Regions from separate parts of the Agrobacterium tumefaciens genome, predicted to be linked through region 2. Evidence: riboswitches for the same ligand, from Rfam matches in the RefSeq annotation. Region 2 holds a riboswitch; each other region holds the start of a gene.
The links. Region 2 has a riboswitch for thiamine pyrophosphate ahead of thiB (thiamine ABC transporter substrate binding subunit). Riboswitches for the same ligand answer to the same signal wherever they lie in the genome.

Region 1 (3,272 bases), 160 kb from region 2:
ACCGGGCGCGATATCGGTGGTGAGCGGTCCAAGCGTATAGAAGGGCGCCTCGCCGCAGGTCTTCAGCTGCTTGTCCATATTCTCCTTGATCTTGTGCATCGGCACATGACCAGGGCCTTCGATCATCACCTGGCAATCTTTCGTCCAGGCGATCTGTGTCAGCTCGCCGAGCGTCTCCAGCTCCGCGAACTGTGCGGCGTCGTTGGCATCGGCAATCGAGCCGGGACGCAGGCCATCGCCCAGCGAGAAGGAGACATCGTAAGCCCGGCAGATATCGCAAATCTCGTCGAAATGCTCATAAAGGAAGCTTTCGCGATGATGATGCAGACACCACTTGGCCATGATCGAGCCACCACGCGAGACGATGCCGGTGACGCGGTTGACGGTGAGCGGAATGTAATGCAGCCGCACGCCGGCATGGATGGTAAAATAATCCACGCCCTGCTCCGCCTGTTCGATCAGGGTGTCGCGAAACACCTCCCAATTCAGATCCTCGGCAATGCCGTTGACCTTCTCCAGCGCCTGATAAAGCGGCACTGTGCCGATCGGCACCGGCGAATTGCGGATGATCCATTCGCGGATATTGTGGATGTTGCGCCCGGTGGAAAGGTCCATGACGGTATCCGCACCCCAGCGGATCGCCCAGACCATCTTCTCCACCTCTTCCGCCATGGAGGAGGTGACGGCGGAATTGCCGATATTGGCGTTGATCTTCACCAGAAAATTGCGGCCGATGATCATCGGCTCAAGTTCCGAATGATTGATATTGGCGGGGATGATGGCGCGGCCTGATGCCACTTCCTGCCGAACGAATTCCGCCGTCACGTAGTCAGGTATATGCGCACCAAAGCTTTCGCCATCGCGGACCAACTTCTCCTTTGCCGCCTCGCGCCCGAGATTTTCGCGGATGGCGATGAATTCCATTTCCGGCGTAATGATGCCGGCCCGCGCATAAGCAAGCTGTGTCACCGCCTTGCCGGCCGTCGCCCTGAGTGGCTGGTGGCGCACGGAAAATTCGGGCGTCAGGCGCTCGCCGGTGGCAAAGCCGTTATCCTCCGGCTTGACGTGCCGCCCTTCATAAGTCTCGACATCGCCGCGCGCCATGACCCAGTCGTGGCGCAGTCGCGGCAGACCCTTTTCAATCAGAACGGGATGTGTGGGATCGGTATAGGGGCCGGAGGAATCGTAAACCGTCACCGGCGGTTCGCCGGCTGTCGGATGAACCGCGATCTCGCGCATCGGCACGCGGATGTGCGGATGCAGGATCCCTGGCTTGTGGATTTTCGTGGAAGCAGCATGCGGTCCGGTGGTGACCGAAAGCGGAAGATTCTTGGCAGCGATATTCATCTTGAGGCTCCAAAGTTTGACAGTGGAGACCCAGTTCGAGCCGGAATGATGGAAAATACCGCAGCGCCGACAGCGCATTGCACACGCCAGCCGACCGTCGGTCTTTGCACCGTCCCTACGCCAGTATGAACTGGATCAGGTTCAACGGGTCACTGCGCATGAAAGCAGAATCTCAGCCCCTTGACGGGACACCCCTGGTGAATGGCCACAGGAAAAAACACCGGTCGCCTTTTGTCAAGGCCGCCGATCAACGCTTGGCAAAGGTGCGGGAATGGCGCATGCTGCCGTTAGTTGTAATTAACCTAACGGTTTAGGTGAATATTATCGTTTGGGACATAACGATAAGCACAAACCTTCCTAATGTTAATTTCATTGGAGATACGTCGGAATGAATGCGACTATTCGTGAAATACTGGCAAAATTCGGCCAGCTTCCCACCCCCGTCGATACGATTGCAGATGAAGCAGATCTTTATGCGGCAGGCCTTTCTTCCTTTGCATCGGTGCAATTGATGCTGGGTATCGAGGAAGCATTCGATATCGAGTTTCCCGACAATCTGCTGAACCGCAAGTCCTTCGCCAGCATCAAGGCCATTGAAGACACCGTTAAGCTCATTCTGGATGGTAAAGAGGCTGCCTGATGAACGTGACCGTAGCGCCGCAGGATGAAACGCTGTCCGCGCGCGCGGGCCGTGTCGCGACCATTGCCGCCAAACATGCAGACGAAGTGGATGTCACCGGCCGCTTCCCGCAGGAAGCTGTCGATGCATTGCGGCAGGAACGCCTGCTGGGCATCCAGGTCCCCGCCTCCCTCGGCGGCGAAGGCGCATCCCTGCAGCAAATCGCCGATATCTGCGCCCGGCTCGGCCAGGCCTGTTCGGCAACCGCAATGATTTTCGCCATGCATCATATCAAGCTGTCCAGCCTGGTGGAACACGGCGAGGCAAGCGCGTGGCATGCGGAGTTCATGCAACGCATCGCCAGCGAACAGCTTCTGCTCGGCTCGGCCACCACCGAAGGCGGCATTGGCGGCAATCTGCGCAACTCCATCTGCGCGATCGAGGTCGAAGGCGACTTTTGCCGGCTGGAAAAGGATGCCACCGTCATTTCCTATGGCAGCAATGCCGATGCGATCCTCATCACCTCGCGCGCCCACAAGGATGCCGCGCCGGCCGATCAGGTGATGACCGTTTTCCTGAAAAACCAGTACACGCTCGAAAAGACCCATGTCTGGGATACACTCGGCATGCGCGGCACCTGTTCGGACGGCTTTCTGTTCCGAGGTGAAGCGCCGGCGGCGCAAATTTTCCCGAAGCCGTTCGCGGAAATCGCCGCGCAATCCATGCTTGCAAGCTCGCATCTCCTGTGGAGCGCCGTCTGGTATGGCATCGCCTCGGATGCTGTGCTGCGCGCCCAGTCTTTCGTCAGAGCGGCGGCACGCAAATCACCCGGCACCGCCCCTCCCGGCGCGATCCGGCTTGCCGAGGTTTCCACCAAGCTGCAGGTTGTGAAATCCAACATCATCGCCGGCATCAAGGCTTACGAGGACACCAAGAGCGATGCCGAAAAACTGATGTCCATGGCCTTTGCTGTTGCCATGAACAATGTGAAGATCTGCTCTTCGGAAACCATTCTCGAGATCATCGACCACGCCATGCTGGTCTGCGGCATCATGGGTTACAAGAACGGCACGCCCTATAGCATCGGCCGCCACCTGCGCGACGCGCACTCCGCGCGCCTGATGATTTCCAACGACCGTATTCTCGGCAATTCCGCCAATCTCCTGCTGGTTCACAAGCAGGACACCAGCCTCTTGGGATAAGACCATGGACATGCAAACATCGTTCCTCGATCGACTGTTCGAAGAAGGCCTGCTGATTGAAACGGGTGTGGACGGTCTTTATGGACGCAGCGGCCAGTTCGAGG
Region 2 (3,272 bases):
AAACTTGGCACCAATCTGGAAATCGCGACGCTCGACCAAAAGCGTGAGGATCTCAATCCCAACGATACGCTCGCGCATTACCTGACTGACGGCCGCGGCGACAATCTGCTGGTCAATGGCGAAGTGAAGCACGTTACGGGTTACATGAAGGATTTCCTGTTCCAGCCGGAACAGGCCCGCACGCCGATCCGCAACCTCTCTGGCGGCGAGCGTGCCCGTCTTATTCTGGCGCGCATTCTGGCACGGCCGACCAACCTCCTGATCCTCGACGAGCCGACCAACGATCTCGATATCGAAACGCTTGATCTGTTGCAGGAAATCGTTGCGGGCTTTTCCGGCACGGTTATCCTCGTCAGCCACGACCGTGATTTTCTTGACCGTACCGTCACCTCCACCATCGCACCCGCCAATCCGGATCAGCCGGACGGACGCTGGATCGAATATGCCGGCGGTTATTCTGATATGATGGCGCAGCGCAAGGGCGCGGCAGATGAAAAACGCAAGGCGGAGAAACAGGAAAAGGCGAAGGCCGCACCTTCGACTTCCGCTTCGCAAGATCCTGCAAAGGCCAAGGGCAAGCTTTCGTTCAAGCAGAAATTCGCACTCGAAAATCTGCCGAAGGAGATGGAAAAAGCCCAGGGTGAGATCGCAAAACGCGAGCAGCGCATGGCCGATCCCGCGCTTTTCACCAAGGATCCAGCCACATTCAATACGCTGGCGCAGGAAATGACCAAGCTGCGTGAAAAGCTCGAAACCATGGAAGAAGAATGGCTGGAGCTGGAGATGCTGCGCGAGGAACTGGAAGGCTGAAGGGGATCGTCTTTTACTGATTGAACGGCATCCGCCTTTGACAGGGAGGCGGAATTGCCGTTTCCTGTGCGGGTTCGGAGGAATTCAGAAAATGCGCATGATCTTCGTCAATCTGCCCGTCAAGAATATCGAGACATCGAGAGACTTCTTCACGGCGCTGGGTTTCAGCTTCAATCCGGAATATTCCGACGATCGCACGCTCTGCATGATCGTGGAGGAGAACATCTTCGTGATGCTGCTCCAGGAAGAGCGTTTTCGCGATTTCATCAATGGCGATATCGCCGATGCGAAGAGTAGCACCGAAGTGCTGACCTGTCTTTCCGCCGGAAGCCGCGAGGAAATCGACCGGATGATCGCAACTGCGCTTGCCTCCGGTGGCAGCGGCTGGAAACCCGTTCAGGATCACGGCTTCATGTATGCCGGCAGTTTTCAGGATCCGGATGGTCACGTCTGGGAACTGGTGCATATGACGGCGCAGGGCTGACGGCACTGTCTTGCCAATCGCAGACGGCGGGACTACACCATCATCTTGATCTAACGGGGTGTCTTTTGTGCTTGCGTGCAAAAGGCTGAGAGGCTTGCCAACCCGAAGAACCTGATCCGGTTCATACCGGCGGAGGGATTAGACGGCTTTAAGGCAGGCGGCTATTTCCCTTTTTGTTTTGAGGAGATACCCGTGCGCCGTCGTCTTTTCCTGAATTCCCTCGTCGCCGCCTCCGTGTTTCTGCCCGGCCTTGCCGTCGCGCAGGACAAGCAGGAGCTGACTGTCTACACCTATGAGAGCTTCGTGTCCGAATGGGGACCCGGTCCGAAGGTCAAGGAAGCCTTCGAGAAGGTTTGTGGTTGCACGGTCAATTTCGTCGGCGTGGCGGATGGTGTGGCGCTGCTCAACCGCCTGAAACTTGAAGGGGCTGGGTCCAAGGCGGATGTTGTCATCGGTCTCGACACCAACCTCGTCGCAGAAGCGAAACAGACCGGCCTTTTCGATGTCAGCGGCATCGATACGTCGGCGGCCAAGGTGCCGGGCGGCTATGAGGACGATGTCTTCGTCCCCTATGATTATGGGCATTTCGCGGTCGTCTATGACACGCAGACGGTAAAAAACCCGCCGACGAGTCTGAAGGAACTGGTGGACGGCGATCCTTCACAGAAGATCGCCATTCAGGACCCGCGCACCTCCACGCCGGGGCTTGGGCTACTTCTCTGGGTGAAATCGGTATATGGGGACAAGGCTCCGGAAGCATGGGCGAAGCTCAGGAAACGCATCCTGACTGTCACACCGGGCTGGTCGGAATCCTACGGTCTCTTCACCAAGGGTGAGGTGCCGATGGTGCTTTCCTACACCACATCGCCCGCCTATCACATGGTCGCCGAGAAGACGGACCGTTATCAGGCCGCGGCTTTTTCCGAAGGACATTACATCCAGATCGAAGTGTCCGGCCTTCTCAAAAACGCGCCGCACAAGGAATTGGCAAAGCAGTTCCTTGCTTTCACGCTCACATCAGGCTTTCAGGATGCGATCCCCGAAAACAACTGGATGATGCCGGTTGCGGCGACATCGAAGCCTTTGCCCGAGGCGTTTTCCAAACTCGTCGTGCCGCAGAAGACCTTCCTTATGGACCCGGAAGAGGTGGCGAAGAACCGCAAAGCCTGGGTCGACGAATGGCTTGCCGCCATGAGCATGAATTGAGGAAAAGGCACACCTACCCATGATGCTGCGTCGCGATTACCGGCGATCCGTTGTTTTCGGGACGGCGGCCTTTACCGCCGTTTTCCTGTTCATGGCGCTCGCCGTTGCGGCCCTCCTGTCTTTTGATGCCGGCGCATCCGCTGCCAGCATCATGGATGCCTATACGCTGCGTATCCTTCGCTTCACGCTTTATCAGGCAACACTTTCCACCTTCTTGTCCATTGTTCTCGGCCTGCCGGTGGCGTTGGCGCTCGCGCGGCGACGCGACTTTCCGGGGCGTATATGGATCATCCGGCTGATGGCGGTGCCGATGGGTTTGCCGGTGATCGTCGGCGCCTTCGGCATCATCGCCATATGGGGCAGGCAGGGCGTTTTGAATACGGCTCTCGCTTTTGCCGGCGCGGAGCAACCCTTCAGCATTTACGGCCTTTCCGGGATTCTTGTCGCCCACGTGTTCTTCAATCTGCCGCTGTGCGTGCGGCTGATGCTGGCCGGGCTGGAACGCATTCCGGGCGAATATTGGCGCATGGCGGCAAGCCTCGGCATGGGGCCGGTTTCGACGTTTCGCTTCATCGAATGGCCGGCGATTTCGCGGCTTGTTCCCGGCATTGCCGGACTTGTCTTCATGCTGTGCGCCACCAGCTTCACGCTGGTGCTGCTGCTCGGCGGCGGCCCGGCGGCCACGACGCTGGAGGTGGCGATCTATCAGGCGCTGCGGTTCGATTTCGATCCGCAGCGGGCGATTGCGCTTTCAGTTTTACAGATTGTCCTT
Region 3 (3,272 bases), on a different replicon from region 2:
ACATCGCGCAGTTGACCTGAGTTGGTCCTTCATTCGTATGGAAAATAGTGAAGCCGATTGGAAATTCACGCATGGCGGCGAGCGCATCGCCAACTAGCGGCACATCTCTGTGACGCGCCCCTCCCCGCTTCACCTTGCCGCGAAGTTCATTGGGGCGAATGGAAATGTACGGATCAGGCGCATCGAGATGTATATCGGTCGGCGTGAGTAGCGCGATTTCCTTCGCGTTCGCACCTGTACACATGCCAATGCGGATAAGAGCTTTGATTTCAGGTCGTGCGCCTGACGTTTTCAAGCCTTCGGTAACGGCTGATATCTCGGTAGCCGTGAACGGTGCTCGTTTGCCATCGTCTTCGTAGCCAGAAATCCTGATGCCTGCGAAGGGATTTTCCCTGCCTTCGTATTCCTCATCGAAGACGGTTTCCAATATGACCCCAAGCCAACTAATCTTCTTATTAGCTTCGTTGCTTAGAAACTCGCCGTTATCGATCTTTTCCTTCAAAACTTTACGGTATTTTTTTACATCGGTCTTGGTGATCTTCAGCACATCAGTATCCCCCATCGCAGCGATGTAATCTTCGGTCTTAACTTCGTAGCGCCGCCAGAAACGTTTTGTCTGAAGCTCGTTCTTACCCTTCACCTTCTCCGAAGAGAGAGCTTTAAATTTTTCGAATGCCTCTACCCAAGAGAGCGACGGCGTCTCTATTGCGCCGACTAAAGCAGCGGTCTGCACAACATTTGGATTCGGCATCACGGCGCGGACATCAACGATTTCATTGATACGCTCTATCAACTGATCGACGGTTTGTTCGGAAACTGCCTTATGCGGTTCGTACTTTCCGGTCAGTTTCTCGGCGGTTGCCTTAACCCGCTTGTAGTCAATATGAGCTTCATCGGGCAGACGGTTTTCATCGAAGAGCGGCAGGATTTGAGCGACATGCGTCGCCACCCGCTTCTTCGCCGTCGCTAAATCTCTGGTCCTCAAAGAGCGAAGAATTTGCCGTCTCGTCGTTGACGAGAGCAATCGCGTTGGGATGTTGACGCAGAAGTAATAATAACCGTTCTGCCGTTTATGAATGTAATTTTGCGTAATCATGGAACTAAAACCTCATCAATGCAACTGGAAGAAACCTCCTTCGATTGTGAATTCTATACCCGGGATCACGAATATTCGTCAACTATAAATTTGCTAATGCTGAATTTTTTACTTTCAATTCGTTTTGAAAGCAAGTCAGATATAGAAATATATTTTGAAAACAACTTAGAAATCGCCTGGTATTTTGTTTTTGATTTAACCGCTCCGGCAGACTTATTAGCAATTTCATTGGCAATTTGCCGATGCGGCGGCGCAAAAAGGAACATTAGAAGAAGAACATTTGACATGAGTTTTGAATTCTCCTAAGAAATCAACCTCTTCCGAGGGGTGTGCTGCGGCACTGAGACGGCATTGCGCCGAACCCTTATATACCTGATCCGGGTCATGCCGGCGTAGGAACGGAAACTGTCGCACCCTTCAGGCGCTGCCCTTTCTCTTCTCCGCTTGGCCATGATCTCCGTGATTGTCACATCTGGAGACCGAATGATGATGCTGAAACCTTCTGTCCTTCGCACATGGTGCGTTTGCGTCTGAGGTCCGGCTCATGCGTGCCACCCATGCATTGAACGGTATCGGCCTTCTGCTGCTTCTCTGGCAGGCAGGCACGTGGCTGTTTGCGCCGCCGCGCTATATCCTGCCGTCGCCAGCCGATGTCGCCGCCGCCTTCTGGCGCCAGCCCGGCTTCCTGTTCGGGCAGGCCATGGTGACATCAGGCGAAATGGCGTTCGGGCTTGCGGCAGGCATCGCCGCCGGCATCCTCGTTGCCTTTACAGTCGCCGCCATCCCGCGTCTTGGCCGCCTCGTCTGGCCCATGGTTCTCGTGCTGCAGGCGTTTCCGGTTTTCGTACTCGCCCCCATCCTCGTGCTCTGGTTCGGTTTCGGCATGGCCTCGAAAGTGGTGATGACCGCGATCATCATCTTCTTTCCGGTCGCCTCCTCCTTCACCGATGGCCTGAACCGCACGGATCGCGCCATTCTCGATGCCGCCTCGCTGACGGAGGCGAGCCACTGGCAGATCCTCACGCGGCTGCGCGTGCCGCTGGCGTTGCCGTCGCTCATTTCCGGGCTGAGGGTGGCCGCCCCACTCGCCCCGCTTGGCGCCGTCATTGGCGAGTGGGTGGGCGCATCAGCCGGGCTCGGTTTCGTCATGATCCAGTCCAATGCCCGCATGCAGACCGACACGATGTTTGCCGCCATGGCCATTCTCGCCGTCATGGCGGTGCTGCTGCGGCTCATCGTCGACCGGGCGACCGCCAATCTGGCCCCCTGGGCCAAGGAAACAGAACACACCATTCCTCTCAGATATTTACGGAGACTTTCGGCACCATGAAACGAACGCTTCTTTCCCTCGTCATCGCCGCAACAACCGCGCTTGCCCCCATGCAATCGCAGGCCGCCGACAAGCTTACCGTGTTGCTCGAATGGTTCGTGAACCCCGATCATGCGCCGATGGTGATCGCCAGGGAACGCGGTCTGTTTGCCGATGCCGGACTGGACGTGGAACTGGTGCCGCCGGCCGACCCTTCCGCCGTGCCGCGCCTCGTCTCGGCGAAACAGGCCGATATCGGCGTGCATTACCAGCCGAACCTCTATCTCGATCACGATGCCGGTCTGCCGCTCGTGCGTTTCGGCACGCTGGTCGAAACCCCGCTCAACACCGTCACGGTTCTGGCCGACGGGCCGATCAAAAGCCTGAAAGACCTGAAGGGCAAGAAGGTCGGTTTTTCCGTTTCCGGTTTTGAAGATGCTATGCTGAAGCGCATGCTGGAAAAGGACGGGCTGACGAAGGATGATGTCGAACTCATCAACGTCAATTTCTCGCTCTCACCATCGCTTATCGCCGGCAAAGTGGATGCAACGCTCGGTGGTTTCCGTAATTTCGAACTGACGCAGATGAAGCTCGAAGGCCATGAAGGCCGCTCGTTCTTCCCGGAGGAGCATGGCGTGCCGGCCTATGACGAGCTGATCTTCGTCACCCATCGCGATCTCGCAAAAGACAGCCGCCTGCCGCGTTTCCTCTCCGCCGTGGAGCAGGCCGCGATCTTCATCACCAACCACCCGCAGGAATCCTGGCAGCTTTTCATCAAGGCCTATCCGAACCTTGACGATGCGCTGAACAAGCAGGCTTTCTTCGACACGTTGCCGCGTTTCGCCAAGCGTCCCGCCGCACTCGACC

Region 1: another riboswitch for thiamine pyrophosphate. It lies ahead of thiC (phosphomethylpyrimidine synthase ThiC); the one in region 2 lies ahead of thiB (thiamine ABC transporter substrate binding subunit).
Region 3: another riboswitch for thiamine pyrophosphate. It lies ahead of CFBP6623_RS16675 (ABC transporter permease); the one in region 2 lies ahead of thiB (thiamine ABC transporter substrate binding subunit).

What each region holds. Positions count from the first base shown of each region.
Region 1 covers NZ_CP039903.1:2,434,726-2,437,997, forward strand. Annotated here, with positions in the region: gene thiC (phosphomethylpyrimidine synthase ThiC) at 1-1,347, opposite strand, end outside; TPP riboswitch at 1,442-1,553, opposite strand; gene CFBP6623_RS12300 (acyl carrier protein) at 1,736-1,987, shown strand; gene CFBP6623_RS12305 (acyl-CoA dehydrogenase family protein) at 1,987-3,168, shown strand; gene CFBP6623_RS12310 (amino acid--[acyl-carrier-protein] ligase) at 3,173-3,272, shown strand, end outside.
Region 2 covers NZ_CP039903.1:2,590,899-2,594,170, reverse strand. Annotated here, with positions in the region: gene CFBP6623_RS13035 (ABC-F family ATP-binding cassette domain-containing protein) at 1-810, shown strand, start outside; gene CFBP6623_RS13030 (VOC family protein) at 902-1,294, shown strand; TPP riboswitch at 1,339-1,449, shown strand; gene thiB (thiamine ABC transporter substrate binding subunit) at 1,487-2,500, shown strand; gene thiP (thiamine/thiamine pyrophosphate ABC transporter permease ThiP) at 2,520-3,272, shown strand, end outside.
Region 3 covers NZ_CP039904.1:317,264-320,535, forward strand. Annotated here, with positions in the region: gene CFBP6623_RS16665 (DUF6538 domain-containing protein) at 1-1,096, opposite strand, end outside; gene CFBP6623_RS16670 (hypothetical protein) at 1,162-1,383, opposite strand; TPP riboswitch at 1,410-1,512, shown strand; gene CFBP6623_RS16675 (ABC transporter permease) at 1,641-2,426, shown strand; gene CFBP6623_RS16680 (ABC transporter substrate-binding protein) at 2,423-3,272, shown strand, end outside.